DNA from 4 places in the Solibacillus sp. FSL R5-0449 genome. Region 3 is predicted to be linked to each of the others. Evidence: riboswitches for the same ligand, from Rfam matches in the RefSeq annotation. Region 3 holds a riboswitch; each other region holds the start of a gene.
The links. Region 3 has a riboswitch for cobalamin ahead of MKY27_RS02610 (ABC transporter substrate-binding protein). Riboswitches for the same ligand answer to the same signal wherever they lie in the genome.
Positions count from the first base shown of each region.

Region 1 (7,667 bases), 1.3 Mb from region 3:
TCTCTCAGTGCCAAACCGATTTGATAAGCTACTTCTGAGCGTGCTAAATCATCTCTTACAAATGACCAGTTCAATATGGTAACGGGTCCCGTCAACATCCCTTTGACCGGCTTTTCCGTAAGTGATTGTGCTGCACTTACTTCCTTTACTGTCATCGGTTCTTTCCATTCAACATCTCCGTAAATAAGTGGCGGTTTTACACAGCGCGATCCGTACGAAACTACCCATCCGTTTTTCGTAAACGCAAAGCCATTTAATTTTTCACCAAAAAATTCGACCATGTCTGTTCGCTCAAATTCCCCATGGACGAGAACATCTAGACCAAGTTCCTCCTGAATCGAAATCCAACGTGCGGTTTCGTTCGCGTTGAATGCTTCATACTCTATTGTTGTAATTTCTCCTTTACGCCATAAACTACGGTTTTTCTTAACTTCTGCGGATTGCGGGAAACTCCCGATTGTTGTTGTAGGATAGTCAGGTAACTGTAAAAAGGCACGTTGTAGCTTACTACGCTTGTTATAGTTCTCTGCTCGTTTAAATGCTTCCGGTGTTAATGCGTTTACTTGTGCATGTATAGCTTCCTTTTGTCTTGATTCATGCAGCGCCAAAGTGCGAATTGCTTTTTCGCTTTCTAAAAAAGCCTTATTATGAGGAAATTCCAGGTGAAGTATCTTCCCTTTAATCATTTGCAGTTCCGTTATTTTTTCATTTGCGAATGCTAAAGCATTTAGCAGCTCTGGCACAATGCCATCCTCTCCCGCTGTTGTAACTGGCACATGCTGAAGGCTACACGAGGTTTGTAGATGTATTGGTGAAAATGGTACATAGGATCGTATTTCCGCGACTAGCGCCAACTGCTTCTGCAACTCGGCTCTCCATATATCCCGACCATTAATAATTCCGGCATATAAAACTTTATCTTTTGGGAAAGCAAATTTTTTTAACGATGCTATATTTTCAATTTTTCCATGAACAAAGTCCAGTCCAAAGCCATCAACAGGCAATTTAATAATTGTTTCATAGTCGGATAACGCTTCAAAATATGTTGTGCAGATCATTTCAACAGTCAGTCCTTTTAATACTTGATGATAGAAATGCTGAACTAATGCAATATCTTCGGAAGTAAGGTCTTTTGTAAGGCTTGGTTCTTCAAGCTGGATCGAAGTTGCACCGCTTGCTTCCAACGACTGAAGCAACTCTTTATACACATTTACCAGCTGCTGAATATAGTGTTGTTTTTGTGCGTCACCTACACCTTTTGTAAGTTTATAAAAGGTAAAAGGACCGATAATAGTCACACGAGGGATTGTGCCGAATGCTTCGATTGCCTCCTGAATATATTGCGCGTAAACATTGTGTTGCAATGCCAGTTGCTGTCCCTCGTATTCCGGTACAATATAGTGATAATTCGTATTGAACCATTTCGTCATTTCACATGCCACCACATTTTCAGCACCGCGCGCCATTGCAAAATACGCTGTTAAATGATGCTGCAGGGAAAGGTGGTCGTATCTAGATGGAATCATATTAAACATAACGGCTAAGTCAAGCATGCGGTCATAATATGTAAAATCTCCTACTGTTAAAATATCCAGCCCCAAATCCTGTTGCTGCTGAAGTTGAGCGATACGTAAGTTTTTCATTTCCTGTTCATAACTTTCCAAAGATAATTGTTCTTTCCAAAATGCCTCTGTTATACGCTTCCATTCACGATTCTGTCCAATATAAGGGTAGCCAATTACTGCTGTTTTCATAAACAATTCCTCCTTAAATTTGTTACATAAAAACCAAAACCCCTCTTTCCAAATGAAAGAGGGGTGTGAATGTTTAAGAGATTGACAAAAGAAACCTTTGTTTTATCAAAGGATGTTGTCTCACTTTCGCACAAAATCACCACCTATTTCCACGTAGGTATTGGCGTGTACTAGTTTCCGGCAGGTCTCCTGGCTCATCATCAACGTTCTTGTGATCCTTCCCATCAATAGACAGTGGTTGAATATCACGAACTCCGATTTACAGTTGCGGGACAGCACCAGACTTTCACTGGTTTCCCTTTTCAGCTTGTTCTCACAAGCACCGTAACTTACACAGTATGTAATTTCGTATACTATATCATAGAATTTGAGTTTTGAAAATTCTTTTTATTTATTGCTTTCTCAATTTCTGGTTTGAACAATTTCGGTTGATGCCATTGTGCTTTTTTTTAGAAGAAATTGATTTATATTAGCACTTCTGCAGGTGATTTTAGAAGAGTTGGCGTACTTTTTAGCTGAACAGGAACTGATTTTGGCGTATCCCGCAACTATATTAGACATTCCGTAACTTATTAGAAAATCAGCGGGTTTATTAGCACATTTAATATTTTATTAGACCAACACCCACTCCACAAAAAAACTTGCGTTAAAAGTTACAGCACTTTTTCCGCAAGTTAATCTATCATTCCACTATTAATTTAAACGTTCATCAATGAGTGCTTCCATATCACTCGCAATCGTTTCATATGGAACACCATCTTCTCCAGTACCATAACCTGAATAGTTTTTTACGGCAATTCCTTTTTCATCCACGAGGAAAAATGTATCGGCGTGGATAACTTGTGAATTCCCTTCAATTGCCTGGACAGGAGTTTTAAATGAGTTTCTGCCAAACTGCTCGATAAATTTTTGATCATATCCTGTCAGCATATGCCATTTTGATTCGTCTACCGGTTTATGACGCGATAAATATTCTGTCAGACGCTCCGGTGTATCATAGTCAGGATCAACTGAAAACGCGACAATTTTATAATCTTCCAGACCTTTTTTTTCAAGGTGGTCCTGCACCCGGGTCATATTCATCGTCATAGGCGAGCAAATCGTTGTACAGCTTGTAAAGATGAACATCGCCAGCCATGGTTCCCCTTTTAGACTTTCCAGTGTCACCTCATCATTCCGGTGATCGGTCATCGTAAACCCGCTAATTTCAAAGTTTGTCGTCGGTTTAAACTGATAATTACTGCAAGCTGTGAGAACGGTTGCTGCCAAGAGCATAAGTGCGAATACTATTTTTTTCGTTTTCATTTCTCTCTCTCCACTCTTTGAACATTACTCTCATCTTACCCAATATTTAGTATATTCTCAATAGTTATTGAAGGAATGGTTGTGTGTCAACATTGTGAAGAACTTTTTAAGCTCTGTCTGCAGGATGATGTAATGATACAAGTGCGGTATGAATCGCTTCAAGCTTTGTTTCTATCCGATACAGTAAATAAAATGATATAAAGATCGGAAATGTTACTTCCTGAAGAATCGCTATCCACTGCTCCATTAATATCCCCTCCTTACATTTGAAAAGCCGGTAAAGCATTACACTTCACCGGCCCGCCCTTGCTATTAGCTGTTCAGTTCGATCGCTGTAACATTACGTTCAACGATGCGCGCTGATTTTTTCACATTGAATAAAAATCCATCCTTCGAAAATACCGCCTGATCAATAATCGTCTGCATCGCAGCGTTCACTTCAGCCTCCGTAAGATTCGGCTTCGGATCATTAATATTGATCGTCATCGTATTTCCTGCAATATTGGCAAATGTTAATTGTAGAACTTGTGCCATACGCTCACCTCCTTTACTTCGTTAATCTTAATTAGTCTGTAATAATATCTTTTTGCGTTTTCACAGATTCGATAAAATCGTAATCTGTTAAGCCGACGATTGTTGTAGCAACTGTGTAGAGCTGTTGTGCAGTTGCATTTCTTTCCAGGTTACGGAATGTGGAACTTTTAATAATCGGCTCGTTAAATTCATCAAGGCCTGTCTGAAAGTATACTGTTAACGTTGCAGTTAAAAATCCGAATTCGTTCATGTTTATCACCTCCTTGCCCTATATATGTCATGTTTTACAGAAAAAAGGGACAAGGACGATGAAAAATTTTACAAAACCTTATATAATAGACATTAATGAGGTATATCACCATTAGTTTAGTAGAAAGAATTTCATAGACAATATTTAGTAGTGAGGTGAACATTGTGGGCTTAGATGGCTGGTTTTTATGGTTTATTTTATTTTGGGTGGTAGTATTGGTTTCGCTTATGGGGATTGGCGGCTTTTTTATGTTCCGCAAGTTTTTGAAGGCTCTGCCGAAACAGGATGGTAAATCGGATCTAGATTGGCAAAACATATACTTAGATAAAACGATTCACCTTTGGGGTGAAGATGAAAAACAATTACTTACCGAGCTTGTCAGTCCTGTACCAGAGCTATTCCGCCAAGTTGCGAAAGAAAAGATCGCCGGTAAAATCGGTGAAATCGCATTGAATGAGCGTGCCTCTAAAATCGACCTGGACTTAATTATTCGCGGCTATATTATTGCTTCACCAAAACGCGACCATAAGTTTTTACGTAAAAAACTTACTGAAATGAAGATTGATACGACGAATTATGACCATTTATTTGAGGCATAGGACAAAAGCGCTAAAGAGCCCGTTCAACTCCGAGTGGGCAAAACGCCACATCCATGTGGCATGCCCCCAATGACTCACATCGTTTGAGCCGCAAGACTAGGAAGGCCCGACGCAAAAGTAAACGGTTCACCACTTTTGCACGGAGGGACTGAAATGACCGAGGAGTTGGCGCTTTAGCCTGGACGGGGACAAAAATTTAGTTTCATGTTATCCACAGCGCGATCGTATATAATTTCCTTAACAGAAAAAGACTGTCTTAAAAGTTTAAAACTTTTAGAGACAGTCTTTTTTATGCAACAATATGCGATTTTTCAAGCTTCTTATATTTAATTAGCATACCGATTCGCCACGGTAAAATCATCGAGAACGCCAAGATAAAGAACATACCGGCAAGTTCACCGACATCGAATGTTTCGGCAAATATTAATTTTAAAATAATACGTAGTACTAATAATCCCACTAATATGAATGGAAATGCTTTAGATTGCTTCATATAAATTGCGCCGTCTCGCACTTCGAACTTCGACGTTAAGATTAATACAGATGAAAATAACAAGCCTAGTGCGGCCGCTTCTACTATTTGAATTGGCGCTACACGAAACTCCTCAAAAATAAACATCAGCGCACCTGTTGACATTGCAAAAGGCGGGATAAGTATTTTTTTCGTGGTTACCGGCTTTTTTTGTGCACGCAGTCTTATGAACATTACGAAAGATCCCATTAGAACTGCCATAATCGTCGAACCAATTAATAAATAGTGAGAAGGTATACTGTCGAACATCATATTCCTCCTCTTGCATGAACAAATGTAAAATTATCGTGTTATCGAGATAATATAATGGATCATGCACACTTTTTCACTTATCTTACTTTCTTTAGTATAGCATGGTCTTAATAAGCATGGAACAGTTAGAATCCTTTAAAACCATCGAAAATCGGCAAGAGAAGATTAATAATGTAAGTCAATCCGTCAAAGAATAATAAAATACCGACCGCGATCATAATATAGCCGCCAACGACTATAATTTTTTGGCTGTGCGTGCGAATCCAATTCATTCGAGAAATGAAGAATGATAATGTAAAGAACGGGATAGCAAAACCTAAGTAATATGCAAGCATATACAACATTGCCGAATCGGGATTCGTTCCGCCAAGCGTAATAATCGCTGCCAATATCGGACCTGTACAAGGTGTCCATCCCGCTGCGAAGGCAAGGCCAATCAGCACTGAACCGAAATAACCGGATGGTCGATTTTTGAACTGAAACTTGCGGTCTTTCATTAAAAAGTCAATCTGCAGAAGGCCGACAATCATTAGACCGAATGCAACAATTAAAATTGCGCCAACTTGACGCAGTAAATCCTGGTACTGGAAGAAGAAATCTTTCGCTAACGAGGTTCCAAATCCGATTGCGATAAATATGATCGAAAATCCAAGCAGGAAAAATAAAGTATGTAAAATTGCGCGTTTTTGCATCATTCCCTTTTCGGCTTTCAGCTCATCGAGTGTCATACCGGTTATGTAGGATAAAAATGCAGGATAGAGCGGTAGCGTACATGGTGAAATAAAACTTAAAAAACCGGCTCCAAAAGCTAAAAGGACATTTAAATCTGTATTCATGCTGCTTCATTCTCCTTAACATTGATACATCCATCGTACCAAATTTCACCATACTTTACTTCCTTTTTTAGATGAATATTTTTTGTCCATGTAATAAGGAAACTGAGAAAGGTTAAAGGGATAAATGTGCGAAAGTGCCGTTGTTAATACCATTGCATATGAAAGGCTCTTCCGGTTGAACTGTGTGGCACTTTAGCACATTTGATATGGGAAGGGAGATTTTACTATCGAATCATATCAATAATAAAAAGACTGGAATAAATAACTGAAGTAAACAACACTACTATTGAAATCGTAATTAGCTGGAACTTGATTGACCAGCGCCATACGCATTCCTTAGGAGCGCTTTTTTTCCATCGTAAAGCTGCCTTAAAATTAATAAACCAGCAATGTAATGTCACAACGATGGAAGGTACTGTGAACAAGGCAATCAACAACAATGATTGCTGGAATACATTCGTCGTATATTTTCCGTAATTAATCATGAAGTACGGGAGTACAAACCAGAATACGGATGTAAATACCAATACGACAGCTGCCAAAAAATGCAGCCATTTATATTCGCTATGTGTTTGCCTGTAATGTTTTAATGCTGCCTGCATGATCATCACCTACTTTTTTCACTTACTATTCCCACTTTTTGTCGAAAATGAAACCGGAAAAATGTAGTAAAATGAAAAAACCTGCCTTTATCATGTCAGATGAAAGGCAGATTTTATTATTATGTTGAAGTTAATTCAAAAACCTCTCTGTTGGAACGTAAATTCCATTCTGGTTCGAACCGTTTCACAATGGCATTTTTCAGTTTGTTCATCGCCTTTTCATTCTCCATAGGATAGATGGCAAAATGAACATCGCTTGTCTGCAAAAGCTTTGTTATATTTGCATTAACATGGCAATGTGTAGACGTTCCATCCCGGTAGCAACCTTTTGCATATATGTTGCCGATATGTTGATTAAAACGCTCTTTAAATGTTCTTGCACACACACCGCAAAATTTCAGTTCATTATTTGCGATGATCGTATAAATGCCTCGTTGTTTCAATAAATCCTCGTCACCACTGACGACAAAACGGGAGTAAGTCAGGTCACCGTAGTTATTCAAAAATTGTCTGTAAGTATGATTCCCTTCTTCTTTTAGGGATTTTATTGCTGCACCGGCCGGCACATTCTTTAAGTGTTTTTGTTCTTCAACAAAGTCATTTAAATGCTCATACTTTTTCTGCTTTGTCAGTTCGCCAAGCGTTTTTTTATCAAAACTCTCAAATAGGTCGCTGATCCCCTGTTCTAGTACAATTATCTCTACTTTAGTAAATTCGATTTTTTCTTCATTTATTTGGATAAACATTCGTGTACTCCTTTCCGGCATACCCCTTTCTATATACTTTTCGATATATATCACCCAAAACCCTCTTATTTACCGTTAATTCTGTATTAGTACACATTTCATAAAAAAAAAGCGATTCGCTCTAATGAACGAATCGCTTTAATACTAAAAGTTTTCTTTATCAAATACTTCCAAATCAATTATACGGGCACCTTGTTTTAAGATGGCGGCTTCCAGCTCGTCCACTGTTGATTGTTTCGCACCTTTTGCCAGAGTAA
Region 1 covers NZ_CP150239.1:1,833,529-1,841,195, forward strand. Annotated here, with positions in the region: gene metE (5-methyltetrahydropteroyltriglutamate--homocysteine S-methyltransferase) at 1-1,754, opposite strand, end outside; cobalamin riboswitch at 1,916-2,096, opposite strand; gene MKY27_RS08940 (SCO family protein) at 2,448-3,059, opposite strand; gene MKY27_RS08945 (YvrJ family protein) at 3,166-3,306, opposite strand; gene MKY27_RS08950 (DUF2922 domain-containing protein) at 3,372-3,593, opposite strand; gene MKY27_RS08955 (DUF1659 domain-containing protein) at 3,625-3,843, opposite strand; gene MKY27_RS08960 (DUF2621 domain-containing protein) at 3,999-4,442, shown strand; gene MKY27_RS08965 (cytochrome c biogenesis protein CcdC) at 4,732-5,223, opposite strand; gene MKY27_RS08970 (cytochrome c biogenesis protein CcdA) at 5,352-6,062, opposite strand; gene MKY27_RS08975 (hypothetical protein) at 6,287-6,664, opposite strand; gene MKY27_RS08980 (hypothetical protein) at 6,784-7,410, opposite strand; gene cbpA (cyclic di-AMP binding protein CbpA) at 7,555-7,667, opposite strand, start outside.
Region 1: linked by a shared signal. The riboswitch ahead of metE (5-methyltetrahydropteroyltriglutamate--homocysteine S-methyltransferase) and the one ahead of MKY27_RS02610 (ABC transporter substrate-binding protein) in region 3 are both predicted to bind cobalamin.

Region 2 (7,667 bases), 970 kb from region 3:
GCGAAACGACAGCGATTCTCTCATACGGTAACTTTAACAAATACTGGTGAAACCTGAGCATCCGGTTGGTTACTTCTTTAAAGGATTCTTGAGTCGTATTGATAAACAGTTCAGGTGAATTCATATAGCAACAATACTGTTCATCCTGTTGAAGGTTCTTAATATAGCTGCCTTGCCAATGTCCCAAGTTGATTTCACGCAAATTTTCATTTTTATGAATGGTGTGGTCCGGAAACATGAGACGGGCTGTTTGCACTGCACGCTTCAAGTCACTGGAGAATACGATCTCAGGATTCCAGTTAACGGACATTGCCTGTTCAACTCCTTTTGTCGTTAAATCCGAATCAAGCCATCCTTGCAGCCGCCCTACTTTATTCCACACTGTTTCACCATGACGGTAGTAGTTAATGATTTTTGACATAATTCGTTATTTCATCCTTGCATTTTGTCCAGATTTCTTCACTTTTGACAGCGATTCGAAACCATGCGCCGTCCAGGCCGACATAGTTTTTTGTATGGCGTAAAACGATGCCTCGCTCTAATAAATATGTAAAAAATTTATCAGAATTATTTTGTTCCGGCAATTGGAACAGCAAAAAATTCGCTGCACTGTTTGATACTTTACAATCAATTAATTTTAAGTCCTTCACTATCTGACTCCGTAATTTGCTGCTTTTTTCACGAGATTCCATTACAAAATCCTTGTCCTGTAAACAAAGACAGCCAATTTCATTTGCAATCGCACTCACATTCCAGTGCGGCAAGTATTGACGAATTTCTTCTGCCTGTTGACCGATGACATAACCGAGTCGGATTCCTGCCAGCGCATATATTTTTGTCATGGATCGCACAACAAATAAATTGGAATGGGTGTTTACCAATGGAACTACGCTCTCCGATTCATCGGTCCAGTCCATAAACGCTTCATCGACAACAAAATCGCAGTGGGGATACTTTTTAATCAACTGTTCAATCCAATATTTTTTCAATAATACGCCTGTAGGATTATTCGGATTGCAAATATAGCAGGCATGGACATCTTTCAGCTGTTTCTCCAATATTTCCTCATTAAATCGATATGTTTCAATATCGTCAGCTAAAATAGATTGAATGACACAATTCTGCTGTTTTAGTGTTCTAGCATACTCCGAAAATGTTGGCTGTAACAAAGCAATCTCCTGTCCATTGAAAAGCTGTGCCAAAGCCATTAAGCCCTCTGCCGCACCATTTGTAACGACAACTTGATCGGCTGCTACTTGGTGAACAGCTGCCGCTTGCGATCGAAATGGTTCTGCTTGTTCATCCGGGTAGCCAGCAATTTTTTCTAACAGGTTTTGCCACTGTTGCTTTACTTGCTTCGGTACCCCCAGATGATTGACATTTTCGCTGACATCAATGACTTTATCCGGCATCTGTAAATTCATCGCTTTATATAACGCGGCTGCATTAGCCCCATGTGCAGGCAATTCCATACAATATTCCTCCTGTTATCACAACATACCATGTACAAACATACATGTGCTGGATCGCTTTTTTTATATGTATTTTCTGCATCGTATTGGACGGTTTCCCCATATAAGCACGAAATGATTCCACCCCGCCATAATGATTTAACCCGCCTAAACGGATTCCTAACTGAATGGCTGTAGCAGCCTCCATATACCCGCTGTTCGGGCTTGGATGTTTTTTAGCATCACTTAGCCAGTATTTAAATCGGTGTTTAATTGGTTGTGCCGTCTCACATTTTGTAAATACAATAAGGAAAAACCCCGAAATTCTACTAGGCACATAATTCGCAATATCGTCCATTTTTGCTGCAGCATATCCAAAGTCTTCATAACGTTCATTTTTATAGCCGATCATCGAGTCCAATGTATTAATCGCTTTATAGCACCATGCACCGGTTGCCCCGAAACATAATGCATACATAAGAGGAGCCGTCACACCGTCACTCGTATTTTCCGAGACTGTTTCAATGACACCTCTTACAATTTCAGGTTCATCCAAATGATTTGTATCACGACCCACGATCCAGCTTAAATATTTCCTTGCTTCGGATAAATCGTTCGCTTCCAAGGAATCGTAAACGAGCATCGCCGCTTCTTTTAATGATTTCTGGGCTAGGGCTAAACTAATCAAAAAGACTTCGACTACAAGCCAAAGAAGAAGATGTATTTTCATGGCCAGAAAGACAATAAAAAAAACCGAGCCCGTTGTAATACTTACCGTGAGGAAAACTGTTAGTAATCCATTGATCCGTTTTCTAGTGCCACTGCCATCATTCCATTTCCTTTCGAAAAAAGAAATTACGCTACCTATATAAATGACGGGATGCGTCCATTTTTTCGGATCCCCGACAATGCAATCGATGAGCACTGCGAATACACAAATAATAAAATACATCGGTCCATGCTCCTTTAATATTTATCCATTCACTTCGTTTCAATCTTGCTTTCCGAAATAAACGAATAAATCTTTTCCATATTTAAGTGAGGACGAACATGACGGTCCAGCATTTCATACGCTTGTTCACGGTGTTCAAAATCGGATAAGACATCACCTGAAATAGGCTCCATCCCTTTTTGCATACGGATTGTATTAAAATAATCGCGAGTAAACGGACGGTTTTGGAAAACCCCGTGAACATATGTACCAAATACTTGCTCCGTATAGATACCATCTGTCCTGCCGTCATAAAATTGGATGAAAGGCTTCATTGGTTTTGTTGCTACACTGCGCCCTAAATGAATTTCATACCCTTCAATTTCATGACCTGTACAGCTTCTGCCGGAAACTTGCACTGTTTGCTTACTAGTAATAAATGTTGTTTCAATAGGCAGCAAACCTAAAGTTAAATATGTGCCTCCTGTGCTTTCAACCGCATGCTCATCACGGATTATTTCACCTAGCATCTGGTAACCTCCACAAATACCGATAATACGAACATTTTGATTCGCTAACTGTAAAATCCTTTGCATTAACCCGGTTTGCTGAAGCCATAAAAAATCTTCCACCGTATTTTTCGTCCCTGGTAAAATCACGACATCCGGATTTTTCAAATCACTCAGTGCCGTAACAAAGCGCACGCCTACATCCGGTTCTTCAAAGAGCGGGTCTAAGTCGGTAAAATTCGAAATATGCGGAAACCGGATAACTGCAACATCAATCGCAAATTCATAGTATTGTGGCTTTTTAAAACGCATGCTGGATAAAGCGAGCGAATCTTCAGCTTCAATGTGAATATCAAAATACGGAATAACACCAAGTACAGGAATTCCTGTATATTCTTCAAGCCAGCCGATTCCATCATTCAGCAATTCTTTCATTCCACGAAACTTATTAATAACAATTCCTTTGACACGGGCTCTTTCCGCATCGTCCAATAACATCAATGTCCCGACAATTGAAGCAAAAACACCGCCCCGGTCAATATCGGCAACTAAAATTACGGCGGCGTCGGTTTCATGTGCCATGCGCATATTGGCAATGTCCCGGTTTTTTAAGTTAATTTCCGCGGGACTTCCCGCGCCTTCCAAAACAAGGACATTATAACTCTCCGACAAACGGGCAAGTGAAGAACGAACTTCAGGCATGACTGTTTCCACAAAATTTTCACGATAACTTAGCGCATCTATATTGGCATAATGTTTTCCGTTGAAAATCACTTCCGATATCATATCCCCTTTAGGCTTAAGTAAAATCGGGTTCATATCCGTTGTTGCGTCAATTTTTGCGGCTTCTGCCTGAACCCCCTGTGCACGCCCAATCTCCCCACCGTCTTTTGTAATATAAGAATTAAGCGCCATATTTTGTGATTTAAATGGAGCCACTCGATAACCGTCATTTGCCAAAATGCGGCAAAGCGCTGTACATAGTACACTTTTTCCCACATCGGATGCTGTACCTTGAATCATAATTGCCTGCACTAAAATCTCCTCCCATACTGTAAATATCCCAATAAAATAAAAATGCCTCTACCTCTCATCGAAAAAGAGGTACAGGCATGTGAAATTAATTATGGATATTGTTTCAATACACAAAAACAATGACTAGTTTCGCCTATACTTCTCCCTCCGAAAAGTAAGTATCGATTGAATAAGCAGGTTTCCTGGCTTAAGCTTCGTTTTACTTTCACATCTTCCCATCATTACGACAGTGATTTATTGTGATTTCATCAGCTATTACAGTAGCGGGGGCTGCATTAGTCTTTCACTAATTTCCCTTTTACCTTACAAAATTCTGTAAGCACTTATTTAAATTGCAAATTATTAAATTATTATAAAAATAACATAGTAGATAAAAAAATGATAGGACCATTCTTGATTACAATTAATTTTTCAGCACACGCAAGCACAGGTTACTCATTATTGAGCCTCATAATTTCCATTACAGCATTATCTATAGACGCCACCGCAATAATGTTTATATTTAGCTGCTCATCTTTTTTTACTTTCTTCGCTTCTTCTGCGTTTTCCACAGGTAGAAGAATATGAGAGAAACCGCTTTGTTCGGCAATTAAAGTTTTCGCTTTAATCGAACCGATTTCTTTTACATTTCCTTTGCTGTCAATCGCTCCTGTTACAGCAATCGGCACATTATTATTAACGTCACCATTTTCGATAAGAGCGCTTAACACAGCGGCAAGTCCCGCACTGTCACCTTCTATATCTTCTCTTTCTAAAAATTGATTAATAGCAGAAGAGTTTTCTGGTAAATAAGCAATGACGTTTTCCTTCATCGTTTCAAAATGTTTCTCCGCGGGACGTACATAACTTAGTAATTCTACGTTTTTCGAACGGTACCGGATTTCATTCGTGACAACTTCCGCATCCAAAACTTTTTTATTCGTTGAAGATTCTATAGTATGAATTAAATATCCCAAATCTGTTATATATGGGGCCTCAAAAACATCCACTGCCAGTACATTAACACCTGAATCTTCCACTATTTCAAAAGGCTCGTTATATGAGACAAGGAAATAAGTATACTTTTCATAATCGATCAGTCGGCTTTCAAATATAGTTAATAGAGATAGTATATAAAATATCCCTAAAAAAGCAGCTTTCAACTTCTTTTCGTTCCGGTAAAGAAAAAAACCGGAAATCGAAATACCTAAGCCGACTATAATTAAAATAATAAATAGATAACCGTTAATCTTATCAAAATAATAAGCGAGCAAACCTGATATGTATAAAACGAATGGCAGTACTATTAAAGAAATGCGTTTCAATTTTTCAGCTCCTTAAACTAAAGTGGGAGTTCCATGAATAATCCAATCGGCTGTTTGTGTACATTTGGCTGATTTTAATAAATGTCTTAATAATGCCGCCTCGAATTGCTTCACGTTCCATTCATACCGGTATTTCTTATGCCAATCTTCTACTTCTACATAATGCAATCCTTTTAACCACTTCAACAGTTGCTCATCTGTCAGTCCCTTATCCAGTAATGCATCAATGACCGGTAACATGCGTTCTTCTTCCTCATCGATTAAAGCGTATTCAGTATGAAGGCAGCTTTTCAAACTTTGTAATGCACTCCATAATGAATGCGTATCAACCATTAGCGGATGTCTAATTGCTTCTGCTAATAAGTCACTTCCATGTGCGACCGCATGTGCCCAGCCTTTCGTATTGTCGAACCCCCGGTAATCTTTCTCAAGAAAAAGATATTGGATACTTTGGTCAATGGCCTCAACAACGAGTTCCTCTGGCAATATTCTTTTTTCACGATCTAACCCTAAAATAAGGGTGATAACAAGTGATGAAAACGATCTTGTAAATACATCATCAGAAGGTTCGCTCTGAGTAATATTCAAGTAAAGGTGCTCATTATCCAAACATGTTTTTACTAGCACAATTAATTGTTCATCAGTAAATTTCCCATTCAGAATTAATTCACAAAATCCCCGATAAATTAAGTTATCCCGTAAATAGCCATCCGTATTACCGATATTGTTTAACATGAACTCCATTAATTCGTTTAGATTGATTAAATCCACATCGATCGATTTATTTACTACTCCCTCTAGGACTTCTTTCATCACTAATAGCTCCCTTTTCATTGCTCCATTTCAAAAAGTTCTTTTAGTGGCTCAGGAATTTTTGCAACTTTTTTCTTTTCCAAATTGAAAAAGCAGCCTGATTGCTTTCCGGTACAATGTGTTTGCTTCTCCGTTGCAATTTCCAACTCCATTTCCCAACTTGATTGCCCTATTTTAACCATCCAGCACCGTCCGACCGGTTGATCGAATATTGTTAAAGGTGCTTTGTATTCAACCTCCGTTTTCATCAAAATCGGAGAAATTTGCATTTTCATCATATCCGCCAATGGATAATGTTCATTTAAAAAAGTCACACGTAAATCTTCAAACCATCTGACATACACAATATTACTGACAATGCCCATCGCATCAATATCATAGGCGTTTATTTGAATCGGTTGCTCTGCTAATAACTGTCTCACAATGTTTCCTCCTTATTTTCGTTCATCATAACGGACCATTGACCAAAATCCGATATCTTCAAATCCGATCCGCTTATAAATTCGTCCTGCTGCCGGGTTATCATAAAACAGACAAATTGACTTACCTTCAGCGAGCAGGTCTTGGCAAAGCTTTAACATGCAATGTGTCGCATATCCCTTTTTCCCATACCCTGGTCTAGTTCCAACACCTACAATCATCGCGGACTGTGAATTTTCCGCTGTTGTTGATGCGGAAGACACCATTACACCTTGTTCATCACGAATAATATAAGTGCGCCCTGTTTTAAACTTTTCCGCGCGCTCTCTTCCTTCAACACTGAATGTCCCCGTGGAAAATTCCGGAATCGATTGGAGCATTTCAATATTTTCTTCATACTCACTAGGCTGTAAATACGTCACATTTGAAAAATCCAATTCAGCAGTCGGAACCGTCAATTCAGTACATTTTGCATAATACGTTTCACTGTCCCGACGAATACCGCGGTCAATCCATTTTTTTAATGGCGTGACTAAGTGCTGAAGTCCCGATATTTCAATGCGCCCTGGATTTCCGCTGATTATTTTGGCAAATCCTTCGACATCATAGTTCCCTTCACTATACGGGATGTAGTTCTGGTCATAGCGCAGTAAGATAGCAATCAGCCGATCACCATCAAATTGTCCCCATAAATCCTGGATATCAGATTCCATGCCATACGCTTCAATATCACCGATGATAAATAAATTTTCTGCTGGTCTTTTATGTACAAGTGCCATTGTAATTTCCAAGTCTTCGTTTGTTAATTTTCGAATCATTTTGCTTGCCTCCTATAAAGTACGTTTACGCGCTTTTACGATAAAAGTTGTTGGAAAGTGGCTTGCTTTATGTAGAGAATAATATTTTTCGGAATACGGAATTTCTTCACCTTTTAAATGAGATGGCGTATCACTTTCAATAATTTCTACAAGTTCAAAGTCTGCTTTTATAAGGGCATTTATAATTGTCGCCATTTTATATTTCGGTATTTGCATTGGCGCATCTTCCCCTTTAAATGACGTTGTTTCAATATAACCTTCCCGCTGATAGGAATCCGTTAAAATAAACTGATGATCACGGCATTTGATTTGATTGTAAAAAGGATGTTCCCAACTGAAAACGAACTCGCCGCCTTCTTTTAAGTAGCTGTGAATTAACTTGAATG
Region 2 covers NZ_CP150239.1:1,485,455-1,493,121, reverse strand. Annotated here, with positions in the region: gene MKY27_RS07205 (histidine phosphatase family protein) at 1-421, opposite strand, end outside; gene MKY27_RS07200 (histidinol-phosphate transaminase) at 405-1,472, opposite strand; gene cbiB (adenosylcobinamide-phosphate synthase CbiB) at 1,447-2,403, opposite strand; gene MKY27_RS07190 (cobyric acid synthase) at 2,433-3,926, opposite strand; cobalamin riboswitch at 4,081-4,268, opposite strand; gene MKY27_RS07185 (S16 family serine protease) at 4,358-5,230, opposite strand; gene MKY27_RS07180 (DUF2785 domain-containing protein) at 5,243-6,043, opposite strand; gene MKY27_RS07175 (thioesterase family protein) at 6,061-6,465, opposite strand; gene MKY27_RS07170 (GNAT family N-acetyltransferase) at 6,478-7,281, opposite strand; gene MKY27_RS07165 (class I SAM-dependent methyltransferase) at 7,294-7,667, opposite strand, start outside.
Region 2: linked by a shared signal. The riboswitch ahead of MKY27_RS07190 (cobyric acid synthase) and the one ahead of MKY27_RS02610 (ABC transporter substrate-binding protein) in region 3 are both predicted to bind cobalamin.

Region 3 (7,667 bases):
CGATAAAAATTCCAAGTACTGATTTTTATACTGCGACACACCTGTACTTTCCATTGCCCGCTGGACTGTCTTTTCGTCCTCTTCGGTCCAGGAAGAAAAGAAACCGCTTTGGTGGGGGTAACGGCCTAATGAAACCGCATCATATACACTGTTTGTAAATGCACTTGCATTTAATTGAGGCAGAACGGCCATCTTTTTCGCCAATTGCTTGTTATCATAGCTTTTAAGCGGTTTTTCTTCGATGAAAATTTCACCTGTTTGAGGCTTCATTACACCGCTGATCATTTTTAGTAATGTCGATTTACCGCTGCCGTTCGGACCAAGAATCCCGAGAATTCTCCCTTTTTCCACGTGAAACGTCACATTTTTTATAATCGTTTTGCCGTCGTAACCACCAGATAAATTATTTACTTTTAACATTATGCAACAACCTTTCTACGTTGTTTGAAGAAAATATAAGCGAAGACAGGCGCGCCAATAAAGGAAGTAATAACACCAATCGGCAGTTCGATCGGAGCAATAATTGTACGCGATACTAGGTCACAAATGACGAGCAGGCTTGCACCGTTCAAAAACGACAATGTCAATAAATGTCGATGGTCTGCTCCAATCAGCAGTCGAATCATATGCGGTACGACTAACCCGACAAACCCGATTGTTCCGGATGCTGCAACTGCTGCTCCTGTTAAAATGGAACCGCCCGCCAAAATCATATATTTGCTGCGCTTCACATTTACACCTAAATACTGGGCACGCTCTTCTCCGTAAATCATCGCATTCAGTTCACGGCGAGTCAGCCAAATTAGCGCCGTACCGATCAACATAAACGGCAGCACCATCTGGACATATGGCCATCCCCGCATCGAAACACTGCCTAAAAGCCAGCCGATGATTTCCCGAAGCTGTTCACCAGTAAGTGCGACCATTAAGGAAATGCAGGAACCTAAAAATGAGCTGAAAATAATCCCCGTTAAAATCAGTGTTTCCATTTTCATCGAACGGTCAACTAATCTTGCAAACGTCAGGACAATGATCATCGTACACGCGGCTCCAGCCATACTGAATACAGGCAATGTAAAAACACCGAGCACTGGTATGGAAATCCCTAAAAAGATGGTCATAACCGCACCTACCGAGGCACCAGAGGAAATCCCCAATGTATACGGATCTGCCAAAGGGTTTTTAAGTAACCCTTGAAATGCGGCTCCGGCTATTGCTAATGATGCTCCGATTAATGCGGCTAAAATGACACGGGGCATTCGGATTTTCCACAAAATACTGTATGCAACCGGATCAGTCGTTTTATCCCAAAGTGTTGAAAACGGGATATTTACCGATCCGAATGAAATGCCGATCCATATACTGCTTAAAAGCAATCCAATCGATAGTACATAGGCGATTGAATATTTTTTATTCATTAAATACCTCTGGATAAATCGCCGCACCTATCGATTCAATGCCTTCAACAATACGAGGACCTTGTCGGCTTGTCGTATCGCCATCGACTAACTTCACATTGCCGTTTTTCACTGCATCCATTTCGGCATACGCATCATTTTTCTCGATTGCCGCCATATCGCTTTCATACGTAACTAAAATGACATCCGGATTGCTGTTTACAAATTGTTCAGAGCTGTACATCGGCCATCCTAGTTCCGGGACAGCATTTTCTACGTTTAACACGTCCAGCATTTCACTGATGAATGTCTCTTCACCTGCTGCATAAAGATCAGGGTCTGTTCCAACTACGATGAACACAGATTTTTCTTCCAGCTGTGCTACTTTCACTTCAATTTCTTCGATTCCTTCTTTAATGGAGGCAATCATTTCTTTTGCTTCTTGTTCTTTATTTGTCAGCTGCCCGATTTGTTCAATCGTTTCGTACGTTTCTTCAAATGTTTTTGCATCTTTTACAACATATACAGGAATACCTACTGATTCAAGCTGCGCAATTGCCTGTTCATTGAAGCTGTACATTCCGGATTCATGTGCTAAGACTAAATCCGGTTGCAGACCGATTATTTGTTCTAAATTGAACTCCATGCCGCCAACCGATTCTTTTGTCAATGCTTCTTCAGGATATGTATCATTGTCATTTACAGCGATAATTTCATCATTTAATCCTAAGCCGAATAAAATTTCTGTATTCGATGGTGTTAATGTAATGATGCGTTCCGGTGCTTTTTCAAGTGTAATTTCTTTGTCCAAAGCATCTGTTAACGTTACCGGGAATTGTGCTTTTTCTGTTACTTCCGCCATATCGTTTGCCGGTTGTTCATCTGTTGCTTTTTCCGAATTACATGCAGTCAATGTTAATGTCAGTAATGCTGCGGAAGAAAGCAGTTGCCATTTTTTCAAAATAAAAACCTCCTGAGATCTCGTTTTATAATTTTCTACAAAAATAAAAAGCTCCCTACTAGAAACGAAGGAAGCTTTACGCATGCAAATAAAATTCAACAAAAAGAATTTATCCGCCACATCCTATCCTCGTAGGTTTAATCTAGGGCATTATAAAGGCAGGTCTCCTGGCTTATGCATAAACGTTGAAGAGCGCCTTCCCGAAAGTTTTTCAGTGGCATATTGCTCTCAACTAGCAATTACAGTGGCGGGACCGCATCGGATTTGAACCGATTTCCCTTTTACTCCTTACTCAATTCATTATCGAGTAAGAACCTTTATCGTCCATATATAATTAATAGCTCTATTATAGCGGATATTCGAAAAAAAGTATGCTCATTCGCTAAAATTTCAGATAATTTATCTAAATTTGTAGAAATCACGAATAAAAGAACTGTTTATTTTCTCTCTTTCAAGTTTCTTTCAATTGCCGTTTCAGCTAAGCGTTTAATTGTAATATCATCCATTGGCGGATTGTGCAAACCTGCACGTACATCACGGTAATAGCGTTGAAGCGGGTTGGATCTTTGCAGGCTTTTCGCCCCAACTAGACGCATCGCCTTATCAACCACTTCGGTTGCTGTATTTGTCACTACATGTTTCGCAATATTGATTTCATTCACTAATGTCGCCTTTTTAATCGGATCATTATAAAGCCTTGCGACACCGTAAATTGTAAAGCGTGCTTTCGTCAACGCCAAATCCATTTCCCCAATCAGTGATTGCACATTTGGCAGCTGCGCAATTGTTCCTTGAATACTGTTCGGAGAGTGACTGTTCGCAAAGTCTACCGCGTAATCGCGTGCTGCCTGCGCAATCCCTAAATAAGTCGCCGGGATAAGCAGCAGCCAGCCGTTCAGCTTAAAGCCGGTTGAATAGTTCGGGATTTCCACCAAGTTTGTTTGATCAACACGTACATTATCGAGCACTAAATCATCGCTTCCCGTACCGCGCATTGATGCTACATCCCATGTATTTTCGACCGATACCCCTTCAGCCGTTTTCGGAACAAGGAAAAATCCTAACTGGCCTTCATCTTCAATCCATGCCGATACTAAAAAATAATCGAGATCTGGTGCACCGCTCGTATAGTTTTTACGTCCATTAATTACATAGGAATCACCATCTCGTTTTGCGGAAGTCCCCGGACGTCCTCCTCGCACAGGGCTTCCCATCGCAAACTCACTTACCGCACGATTAACTGTCGCGCCATTTGCGATCTGTTCGCCAAACCAGTCGAGCTTTTGTTTATCCCAGTAACGATTTTCAAAAATCTCGCCCACATTTTGAATTGTCCATGAAACAGCCAGCCCCGTGCTTCCGCAATAGCTCGCCAAAGTTTCCTGCAGTAGCAGCGCATCATACACTGTGAAGCCATCTCCGCCATATTCCTGTGGCAATGTTATTTTTGTATAGCCGATTTCTCTCAGCTTCCGGAAATTTTCAAATGGAAATGTCGCTTGTTCATCTGTTTGCCGAGCATGTTCTTTCACGCTCTCTGATATAGTTTCAAGCTTTTTCAGCCATTGTTGCTGCTTGTCGGTTTGTATAAATAGTTCCTTGCTCATGAAAAGCACCACCTCATATTTATTGTCCTGTATTGTAGAAGTTAAATTTAATAGTACGTTTCGTAAAATTACAAGTCAATAGATATCCCCAGTTCCTTTATAGGGATTAGATACAATTTACTGTTTTAGAAAATGAATGATTGGCGTTGGGAAAGTGGAAGGTTTGCGGTAGAAAGAAGAACATTTTTACAGCAATGTAGAATGTTACGATATTAAAGGAGAACTTTCACCCCCGCAAGTAGAACAAATTGCTCGTAAAGTGGAAATATCCCATTCAAAAAAGCACCCTATACGAAATAGAGTGCTTGAAATAGTATATTACATTTTTTCTGGTGCGCTTACGCCGATTAGTTTCAGTGCATTCGCTAATGTTGTTTTTACTGCTGTGATTAATGCTAAACGAGCTTCTGTCAGTTCTTTGTTATCCGGGTTCAATACTTTTTCTGCATTGTAGAAACTATGGAATGCAGCTGCCAAGTCTTGAATATAGTTTGCGATACGGTGTGGTGTGCGGTGTTTCGCTGCATCTGCCACGATTTGCGGGAATGCGCCTACTTTTTTAAGCACATCTTCTTCTTTTTCTGCTACTAACAAGTTCAGGTTTTCCAATGATGCTTCGAACCCTTGCTCGTTTGCAGCACGTAAAATTGATGAAATACGTGCATGTGCATACTGTGCGTAATAAACCGGGTTTTCGTTCGATTGTGATACCGCTAAGTCTAAATCGAAGTCCATATGTGAATCCCCTGCTGTTTTAACGAAGAAATAACGTACAGCATCCAAGCCTACTTCTTCCACTAATTCACGCATCGTTACAGCATTACCTGTACGTTTACTCATCTTAAATTTCTCGCCGTTTTTATAAAGCTGAACCATTTGGATAATATCTACTTCCAATGTACCGCGGTCATAGCCAAGTGCTTCGATCGCCGCTTTCATACGTGGAATATAGCCGTGGTGGTCAGCACCCCAAATATTGATCAGCTTATCAAAGCCACGACGTAGTTTATCTTCATGGTAAGCAATATCCGGAGTTAAATATGTGTAAGAACCATCGTTTTTAATTAATACGCGGTCTTTATCATCACCGAATGTTGTTGAACGGAACCAAGTCGCGCCTTCTTCATCGAATACATGACCATTTGCTTTTAATTTGTCTAACGCTACATCAATTTTGCCGTTTTCATATAAAGATGTTTCTGAATACCAAACATCAAATTCAACACGGAAGTTTTTAAGGTCATTTTGCAGTTTTGCCAATTCCAGTTTCAAGCCGTGCTCACGGAAAAATTTAAAGCGTTCTTCATCAGACTTATCCAAAATTGTAGCACCGAATTCTTCAGCCAGCTTACTTGCGATACCGATAATATCAGGACCGTGGTATCCGTCTTCCGGCATTTCCGCATCCATTCCTAATGCTTGCTTATAGCGTGCTTCCAAAGAATACGCCAAGTTATTGATTTGGTTACCGGCATCATTAATATAGTATTCACGTGATACGTCAAAACCAGCAAAATCCAATACATTACATAATGAATCACCTACAGATGCACCGCGCGCATGGCCTAAATGCAAGTCGCCAGTCGGGTTAGCTGAAACGAACTCGACCTGTACTTTTTCTCCTGCACCTGCAGTTGAACGACCATAGTTTTCACCTTGTTCAAAAGTCGCTGTAACAACACTTGCCAGGAAGTCTTTACGAACTGTAATATTCATGAAACCTGGTCCGGCAATTTCGATTTTTTCGATGTCTGTGCCTTCAGTCGTTAAATGCTCTAAAATCGATTCTGCAATTGCACGTGGCGGTTTCTTTGCCAGTTTAGTTAATTGCATCGCGATATTTGTTGCGAAGTCACCGTTTGCTTTATCTTTTGGTGTTTCTAAATGAATGTTGATTTCTGTGCCCGCTTCTACTAGGCCTGCTTGATCGATTGCCGCTTTTAACGCCGTTTTAATCGACTGCTGTAATTGTTCTACTGCGTTCATAGTTATACCTCCGTAAATTCAATGTCTAATTTGTAATGGCCAACAGAATTGCCACTTATGATAAGGTCATATTGCGTTTTAAATTGCCCTGACACTTTTTCGCTTTGTACTACTTCAATGGCTAACTGGTGTGTATCTGTAACAAGAGGTAATGAGCCGAATTGACTTTCATAATGTCCATTCTCGCGTAAATCCGGATTTAAAGGCAAACGCATATTCACTCCGCCTTTTCGCATAATAAACGAATTTGATTTATTAAGCTTGATCGTCGTTTGAATTTGCATATCCTCTTGAACTTCCTCATAGCGCAAATAATGACTGTTCCCTTTTTCTATACAACTGCCTTCAAGCCACATTTCATATTGTTCAAGCTCGCCCTCGGTTGGAATGATGGAGGAAACTAGTTTGATTTTGACTGTTTTCCCGCTCTCGTTCGCCATAGCAGTCAGCTCCTATACATATATTTCTATAACCTTTTTATTATAGGATAAGTAACTATCTTTAAGCAACAATGAACTTAACTTTGCGCTTACTCGTTCAATCAACTTGATTTGAACGATTTTTATTTGATTCCCCTATTTTTATAGTAATTTTCGTTCAAAACTGTAATGATTAGTGGATAAAGGAGCTTATTATGTTAATCGAAATATTATCTTACTTCTCTATATTATTTACGTTTACACTTTTAATTTATTGGCCATTTATCAACCATTTTAAACAAACGCCGTTCATCCATCGTACACGTCCTTATGTGATTGGAATAAAATTTGGTATAACCGGCCTTATATTGACATTCTCGGCTGTTCAGCTTACGAATGATTTCATGATGTACATTCAATATATTCCGGTGTTATACAGTGGCTTATTGGGCGGGGCATTTGCTATTTTAATCAGTGGTCTAATTATAGGAATCGGACTTTTTTTCCTTCCATATTTGGCGTTGGTACCGATGATTCTGAATATTAATTTCCTTGTTGTTGTTGTGACGTTATTCTTCGTCACAAGAAAATATGAAATGACGAATAAGAATATATTTTTATTTTTCTGGGCATGTTTTATCGAAACATTTGTCGCATTATTTCTTGGGCTTTGCTTCCAGACAAAAAGCTTTGAATACTTATTGCTCTACGGTATATTTACGATTTTTTCATTTTATTTCATCTATATTGTCATTCGCCAAATAAAGCGTGCCAATGATACGGTAAAACAGACGACTCATTTGAAAAGGATCGATTTTTTGACGCAGTTGCCGAACAATAATGAAAATGAAAAACATATACAATACTTGATAAAAAAGAAATCCCTTTTCAATTTATTGCTCGTGGACATTCGTGATTTTAAAACGCTTAATTTACAGTATGGTTTTTCTACAGGTGATCTTGTCATTAAACAACTTGCCCAACACTTGATGGAATATGCGAAAAAAATGAGGCTTATGTCGGCCGAATCGGCGGTGAGGAATTTCTTATCGTTTTAAAGGATGTACCTCCTGCTGTTGCAATTGTAGAGGCGAATAATTTAATTACTATGATTGCCCAACAGCCGTTCGAAGTATCCGCAGATTTATCCATACATATTTCCGTCACGGTAGGAATAAGTTCCTATCCACATAACGGACAAACATCTTCGGAGCTTCTTGAAAATTTAGTGATAGCAAAACAACAGGCAAAAACAAAACTATCTTCTTATTTCCATATAAATAATCTAAAATAATGG
Region 3 covers NZ_CP150239.1:514,391-522,057, reverse strand. Annotated here, with positions in the region: gene MKY27_RS02620 (adenosylcobinamide amidohydrolase) at 1-420, opposite strand, end outside; gene MKY27_RS02615 (iron ABC transporter permease) at 420-1,418, opposite strand; gene MKY27_RS02610 (ABC transporter substrate-binding protein) at 1,411-2,358, opposite strand; cobalamin riboswitch at 2,498-2,692, opposite strand; gene MKY27_RS02605 (acyl-CoA dehydrogenase family protein) at 2,796-3,965, opposite strand; gene argS (arginine--tRNA ligase) at 4,284-5,951, opposite strand; gene MKY27_RS02595 (DUF1934 domain-containing protein) at 5,954-6,391, opposite strand; gene MKY27_RS02590 (diguanylate cyclase) at 6,586-7,428, shown strand; gene MKY27_RS02585 (diguanylate cyclase) at 7,365-7,664, shown strand.

Region 4 (7,667 bases), 1.4 Mb from region 3:
GGGCTGGAGCTGTATTCATCATTATAGGTGGCTCCAATATAACGGATAAGATTGAAATCACATGGTTAAAAAGCCTTTTGGAAATTGGAGTGATTTTGATTGGCTTGGCTTTGGCAGGAATCATTATGAGTAAATTCGTGCCGAAGAAAATAAAGGCGTTTTATTTGGAGAATTAGTGAAACGGGGAAAATTAAATTGGATGAAATGATTGGGTTTGCAGTAGTTGGGATGATTATTGCAGTGTTAATTTATGCTTTAATTAAACAAGTTAAAGAGACTAAGCAAAGCTTTAGCGGCGTGGGCAGTGCGTTGCGGAAACAAATGGCTAGAAAAAATATCGTGATGACTATAGCGTTGCTTGGAATTTTAGTATTTTACACATTAAATATCTTGAGTGTTATCTCCTCATCTATCCCGGTATCAAACAGCTTGACTGTACAGGGGACTTGGTTGAGTTTTCTAGTTTACTTTTTTGCAAGGATAGTCATGAAACCGGAGCTGGTGAATCAGCGTAGGAATTTAAGCCTTTATAAATAGGAGAGTGATGCGATGAGACAACGTTTTTCAAATTTAGACGAAGTTACTTCACTCGGGACATTTAAAGATGTCCTGAAATGGCAGCGATCAAAGCAAAAGAAAGTCGTCGATTACGAAGTGCCGCAATGTGAAAAAAAGAAAATTGCGTTTTTGCAAAGTAATCGTACCGAGCAGTCGATTACATGGATTGGCCACTCGACTTTTCTGATTCAAAAAGAAGGGCTCAATATGTTAACGGACCCAGTTTGGGCAAATTGGATGGGTGTAGCGAAACGGTTGACCGAACCGGGACTGCGGTTAGAGGAGTTACCGGATATTGATCTCATCCTCATATCGCATGCGCATTACGATCACCTGCACCTTCCGACGTTAAAAAAGCTGAAAAAACGAAACCCCAATGTATTATTCCTCATTCCGGAAGGACTCGGTTATTTGATGAAGCGTCATAGACTGCACAACTTTAAAGAGCTTTCATGGTATGACAAGCATGAAGCGAACACGCTTGAAATTCATTTCGTTCCTGCCCAGCACTGGACAAGGCGTATGCTTTGGGATACGAACACATCGCATTGGGGCGGCTTTGTGCTGCAAAAGGAATCGGATACGCAAAGTATTTATTACGCCGGAGACAGCGGCTATTTTAGAGGGTTCCAAGAAATCGGCGAACGCTTCAATATTCATACAGCTTTAATGCCGATAGGTGCCTATGAGCCGGAATGGTTTATGCATGCCTCTCATGTGACACCTGAAGAAGCGATCCAGGCATTCTGTGATGTCGGGGCAAAAGTGTTTATCCCGATGCATTACGGTGCGTACATGCTCGCAGATGATACACCGAAAGAAGCGATTGACCGGCTGCATGTACATTGGCAGCAGGCGGAATTGAAAAATGTGGAGCTGAAAACGTTGGCGATTGGGGAGACGTTTAAAAGCTGAATGAAAGACCCCTTGACGAAAAAATAGGTTCAAAGTAAAGTAATGTTAAATTCATCAAGCATTAGGTGCCCGTTACGGGAGAATAGGGAATAAAGTGAAAAGCTTTAGCGTAATCCCAACACTGTATGGAGGAGTTTCATAGCAAAACCCACTGGATGTCAATCTGGGAAGGGGCTATGGAACTGTGAATCTGAGCCAGGAGACCTGCCTAATACGCTTACTGTTTATAGACACTGGATATGTCTGTAGTTTATTTGTTATCGAATAAACTGCAGGCTATTTTTATGAAAACGAAAACCCCCTGCTATGCGGGGGGTTCTAAAAAGCTTTTAGCTATGGACAAAAAAAATACTCCAGTCGTACAATAAAATCAGGTCTGGTCAACCGATTACGTACGAAAGGAGTTCCAATATTGGATAATAAAAGTTTAGCACATACAACATGGAATTGTAAGTATCACATTGTGTTTGCGCCAAAATACAGAAGAAGAATGATCTATGGGAAAATAAAAGCAGATATCGGTAAAATACTACGTCAACTGTGTGAAAGAAAAGGCGTAGAGATTATTGAAGCCACAGCGTGTCCTGATCATATACATATGTTAGTCAGTATCCCACCGAAGCTTAGTGTATCTGCGTTTGTGGGTTATCTTAAAGGGAAAAGCAGTTTGATGATATTCGATCGGCATGCAAATTTGAAATATAAATATGGCAACCGAAAATTTTGGTGTCGAGGATATTATGTGGATACAGTAGGGCGAAACCGAAAAGTCATTCAGGAATATATAAAAAATCAATTGCAGGAAGATCTCCTAGAGGATCAAATGACGATGAAAGAATTCATTGACCCATTCACAGGAGAAGAACTAAATCGAAGAAAAAAATAAGTACACCGCTTTAGCGGTAGTCGGAAACGTAGTGCGGTTGGCAGACCTTTCAGAGCGTCTTTAGACGTGGGCCAGTAACCCAGCGTTTCACGCGCAGAGAAAACCACCAGTTCAACTGGTGGTTTTTATTTATTGTCAAAATTCATATTAATGGGGGAAACGAAACATGAAATTACTACAGCAAACAATTGAACAAATTCAAGAAATCGACCGAGAAATGGAAGACAAAGCACGCAAGTACCTAGACTCTTTAGCGAAGCCGCCTCAAAGTTTAGGAAAGCTTGAATCATTAGCAATGCAAATCGCTACAATTACCGGTGAACTTGCGCCGAAAATTGATAACAAAGCGATGATCGTCATGGCAGCAGACCATGGTGTATATGAGGAAGGGGTAACACCAAATCCGCAAAGTACAACGGTATTCCAAACACTATCCTTTCCGAAAGGGACGACAGGGATGTGTACGATTGCGAAAATAACGAACGCGAAAGTAATCCCGGTAGATATCGGGGTAAAAGAAGACTTGCCTCAAGACGCGGGAGTCATCATTAAAAAGGTGAAATACGGAACAGACAATATGGCAAAAGGTCCTGCAATGACGCGTGAAGAAGCGATTCGGGCAATTGAAGTCGGAATTGAAGTCGCGACAGAAGCTATTCAAAGCGGGGTCAATCTCATCGGTACCGGTGAAATGGGTATCGGCAATACGACGCCGAGCGCTGCGGTACTTTCGGTACTACATGGCTGTGACCCGCTGGAGGTAACAGGCTTCGGAGCTGGTGTTGGAACTGGCGGTATCGAGTATAAAGCCGAAGTTATTCGAAAAGCGATTGCGATGAATGAGCCGAATGCGGAGGATCCGATTGATGTTGTAGCAAAAGTAGGGGGACTGGAAATCTGCGGGATGGCGGGAATCTTCCTGGCAGCTGCCGCAAACCGTGTGCCGGTCGTAGTCGATGGGTATATTTCAACCGTTTCGGCATTGATCGCCTATAAACTGAATCCAAATGTAAAAGCGTATTTGATTCCTTCGCATTTATCGGAAGAGCCAGGTGCAAAAATTGCGGCCGAGCTTTTAGGACTGGAACCGATGTTGCATATGAATATGCGACTTGGTGAAGGCTCAGGTGCTGCACTGGCATTTCCGATTCTTGACGCGGCTTGTTCGATGATTACGAATATGGTCACGTTGGAAGAAGCAGCGGCACTTTTAATAGCTAAATAGAAAGGATTTATAAAGTAAATTTATAAAATAATTTTTAAGAATCGGGCTACATTAAAAGTAACAACTACTTTTGATGTAGCTTTTTTCTATGAATAAGGTTCTGCCATAAAATAAGTATATTTTTTCAGTCTATTCCATTTGATTTACCAGTAAAATACCAATAAGCGGAACTTTATCGTTTCTTCTGGTAAGGACAGTAATGATAAAGAAAAGCCCTGAACACAACGCGTAAATGTAATGTGCAACGAAAACATTACAGGCAGTGAATGAAGCTGATTTAATTTTACAGAAAATTCAGTTAAATTCAAGCGATTGTCCTGTCAAAACCCTTTACTCTGTAATATCCTATATTAACTAAATGTAAAAACATCTCCGAACTGTTAATAATCGCTAAAAAAGTGCTTATTTAATCGGTCTTGGAATAAAGTAACCGGTAAATAGGGTAAGGAAGGGTAAGACCAATAAAGAGGAGAGGCGGGAGGGGCATTAAAGGGAACGGGGTGATCACTATTTCTCCGTATGTGAAAGGTCGTTTTTGAATATATTCGAGAAAAGGATGAAGATAATATGAATCAAATTTTTAAAAAAGATGAGTTTATTATTATTCCTTTTTATAAAGGGCGAAAGCAGGAGTATATGGTCGTCAATACGAAGAAGGAATTTAAAAATGGACATACGCACTTGAAGTCATTTAAGATGGCCAAGTATTTGATCAATCTTGCGCGATGCCAAAAAATTAATTCCGGGTTAAGACCATATTTATTAACAAGCCTTACAAGAATATCAGCAGATCGTGAATATATTCAGAAATTGGAAGAGCTTCTAGCCGTGAAAAGAAGTAAAGGTTCCAAAGCGTCTTATTACAATAAAGCCATTTAATTTGTACCTAAGTATGGACAATAAAAATATAGACCGCTTTTTCAAGAAATTGAAAGAGCGGTTTTTTGCATGGAGCTCCTTAATTGAAACTCACATATGGAACTAAATCATTTTAAGTAATGCCTCTTCACCAATCATACCTTCTTCAATGCCGCATGCTCTTGCCTCGTATGTGATGGATTCCAGTGGAGCTTTAAGTAAGTCATCGATCGTTCGAACCCCAACTGCACGCCCGGCAATGATTTTCCGATCAGCCAATTTTTCATTCAACAGTCCGACATCGAGTGCACCACACATAATATACCCACGCTCATTCGAAATAGTCAGCAATGTTGTTTTAGGCAAATTAACCGTTACTGCAGTAAATAAATGACCTTGAAGATCAATCGTTTCCGTATAGACGATAACCTTCTCCCCCTTTCATATAAATCATATGAAACAATTGAAAAATGGTACTTGTTTTCGGGGAAATTGTGGGGGATGTTTTGAAATTTAGATGGGGAGGCTTAAGATTGGATTGAAAAACCTTTAATTTTCAAAGCTCTCCGCCAAACTCCCATGTTAAACTAATAAAAAACCACATCCAAAAGGAGGTCCTCCGATGCTAACCCGCCTAAAACAATCACTTACTTTCCGTCTTCTTATAACAATCAGCGGGATCGTATTTACGATTTGTGTGCTGTTTTTGTTGTTGATCAATCATTATTTGGATGAATCGGTACTGGAGGAGATGGGAGAAAAGGCGTTAACGAGCGCATACTTGATTGCTGAGCGGCCGGATGTCGTTGCTGCCTTTTCTACGGAAGATCCGTCTTCTATCCTTCAGCCGATTGCAGAGGATATACGAAAGCAGACCGGTGCGAGTTTCATCGTCATAGGGAATGAGCAAGGGATTCGCTACACCCATCCGAACCCTGAAAAGATTGGTCTGTCGATGGTCGGCGGGGATAATGATTCGGCGCTTATAAACAAAGAGTCCATTGTTTCTGTTACGACCGGTTCACTTGGGGAATCGATCCGCGGGAAAGTTCCGGTCCTCGTTGACGGCAATGTAGTCGGGGTAGTTTCGGTCGGATTTTTAACAAAAGATATACAAAGAACAATTGATACCGCCTTTTTCGGCTGGCTTCAAATCACGCTCCTGCTCGCGGTTTTCGGGATTGTCTGTGCGGTGCTGTTATCGCTTTATGTAAAAGATCAGCTGCTCGGTATGCAGCCGGCACAAATCGCCAAACTTTATTCGGCGTATCATACAATCCTCGAGGAAACGACAGATGGGGTCATCTTGACGACATTGAATAATGAAGTGGTAATCTCCAATTCACGTGCAAACGAACTCCTTTCACCACTGGCAGAAGGTATCTCATTACATAAGCTGTTACCGGAACGGCTCTTTAAAGAAGAGGTCATCCAGGCACTGGAAATTCCGTTACAGCAGCAGGAAATGATTATTTCCAAAACACCTTTGAAGCTCGAGAAGCAGCTCGGTTATTTATATATTTTACGGGCTAAGCTTGAGTACGAAACGGTGATTAATGAGCTGACACTGGTGAAGCAGCAGGCACGGATGCAGCGGGCAAAAACACATGAGTTTGCCAATAAATTGCACGTGATTCTAGGCTTGTTAAAGCAATCCCATATTGATGAGGCCATTGCTTTCATTAGGCAGGAGCAGCAAGATTCATCAAAACAGCAGCAGGCACTGGCCACACAGCCTTCAATATTGCTGCAGGCGTTACTCGAAGGGAAAATATCCGAAGCGAAAGAGCGCGGCATTACGATTATGATTGAAACAGAGGACGTCTTAATCGATTATAATGATGAAGAAGTGGATGCACTGCTGACCGCATTAGGGAATGTCCTGCAAAATGCGATGGATGCATTGGATCAAACAAATACACAAGACAAGCAAATTAAGCTGTTTATTCATCAATACCGCCATGAACTGATCATTGAAGTGCATGACAATGGACCAGGAATCGATGAAGAAACGGCAAATCATATATTTACCCTCGGGTATACAACAAAGGATGGGTATGATCGGGGTTACGGCCTGGCAATTAGTGAACAGGCACTTGAAAAAGTCGGAGGTTCCCTGTTGATAGAAGAAAGCGATTTAGGCGGGGCCTGCTTTTTAATTATTTTACAAAGGAAGTGATTCAATGGATATTTGGTTACTGGAAGATGATTTCCGCATTGCGGCGATTCATGCAGACTATATTAAAACGCTTTTGCCGAATGCACAAGTACAGCAATTTCTTACGGGTGCTTCTTTAAAGGAAGCACTCCAACAGCAAACACCACCAGCCATTCTGTTGATGGATTTATATATTCCGGATGTTAAAGGCTATGAACTGGTTGCCTATGTGCGGACACACTTCCCGAATATCCGTATCATTATGGTGACGGCAGCGGCCGAACGTAGTCATGTGGAAGCATTGTATGCATATGGGGTGTTCGACTATATTGTAAAACCGTTTGAGGAAGCGCGACTGCAAAAATCATTTCAGCGCTATCATCACATGCAATCTGCATTTCATAAGAAAACACACTTCTCGCAGCAAGATTTGGATGCGCTGTTTTACAGGCAAAATCATTCAACGGCTACTGAAAAAGTACTGCCGAAAGGAATCGATACGTTTACGCTTGAAAAGGTCATTCACTTATTTAATGAGCAAGAGTACACAAAATTAACGGCTTCACAGTTAAGCGAAGTCATCGGGACTAGCCGCTCCACAGCACGACGCTATTTGGAATATTTAGTGGAAATGAACATTCTGGAGACGAAGCTACTTTACGGTACAGTCGGCCGTCCGGAACGTAATTATGTGCTCCGTGAAACTTATGAACAAAATTAGCTTTATTGTTTTTATTAAATAAATGAGCACATTCTTCCACCTCCCATAGAATTGTCATAAGATTATAAGAATTCTAAGCAATGGGGGTTGTTGAATGTTAAGTATTATTGGGATTATTACGATTCTAGTTATCGTCGCGCTATTAATCAGCGGGCGTGTATCGCCAATTGTTGCAATGGTTCTTCCGCCGATCGTGGCGATGTTTGTTGCAGGTTATTCGTTTGATGATTTAGGGGTATTCTTCAATGATGGAATTAGTTCTGTAATCAGTGTTGCCATCATGTTTATTTTTGCAATTATCTTCTTCGGAATTATGCAGGATGTCGGTTTATTTGAACCAATTATC
Region 4 covers NZ_CP150239.1:2,738,032-2,745,698, reverse strand. Annotated here, with positions in the region: gene MKY27_RS13760 (hypothetical protein) at 1-176, shown strand, start outside; gene MKY27_RS13755 (4-aminobutyrate aminotransferase) at 205-537, shown strand; gene MKY27_RS13750 (MBL fold metallo-hydrolase) at 550-1,473, shown strand; cobalamin riboswitch at 1,520-1,700, shown strand; gene tnpA (IS200/IS605 family transposase) at 1,886-2,359, shown strand; gene cobT (nicotinate-nucleotide--dimethylbenzimidazole phosphoribosyltransferase) at 2,526-3,584, shown strand; gene MKY27_RS13735 (hypothetical protein) at 4,152-4,463, shown strand; gene MKY27_RS13730 (DUF1805 domain-containing protein) at 4,566-4,868, opposite strand; gene MKY27_RS13725 (sensor histidine kinase) at 5,065-6,621, shown strand; gene MKY27_RS13720 (response regulator) at 6,626-7,321, shown strand; gene MKY27_RS13715 (citrate:proton symporter) at 7,416-7,667, shown strand, end outside.
Region 4: linked by a shared signal. The riboswitch ahead of tnpA (IS200/IS605 family transposase) and the one ahead of MKY27_RS02610 (ABC transporter substrate-binding protein) in region 3 are both predicted to bind cobalamin.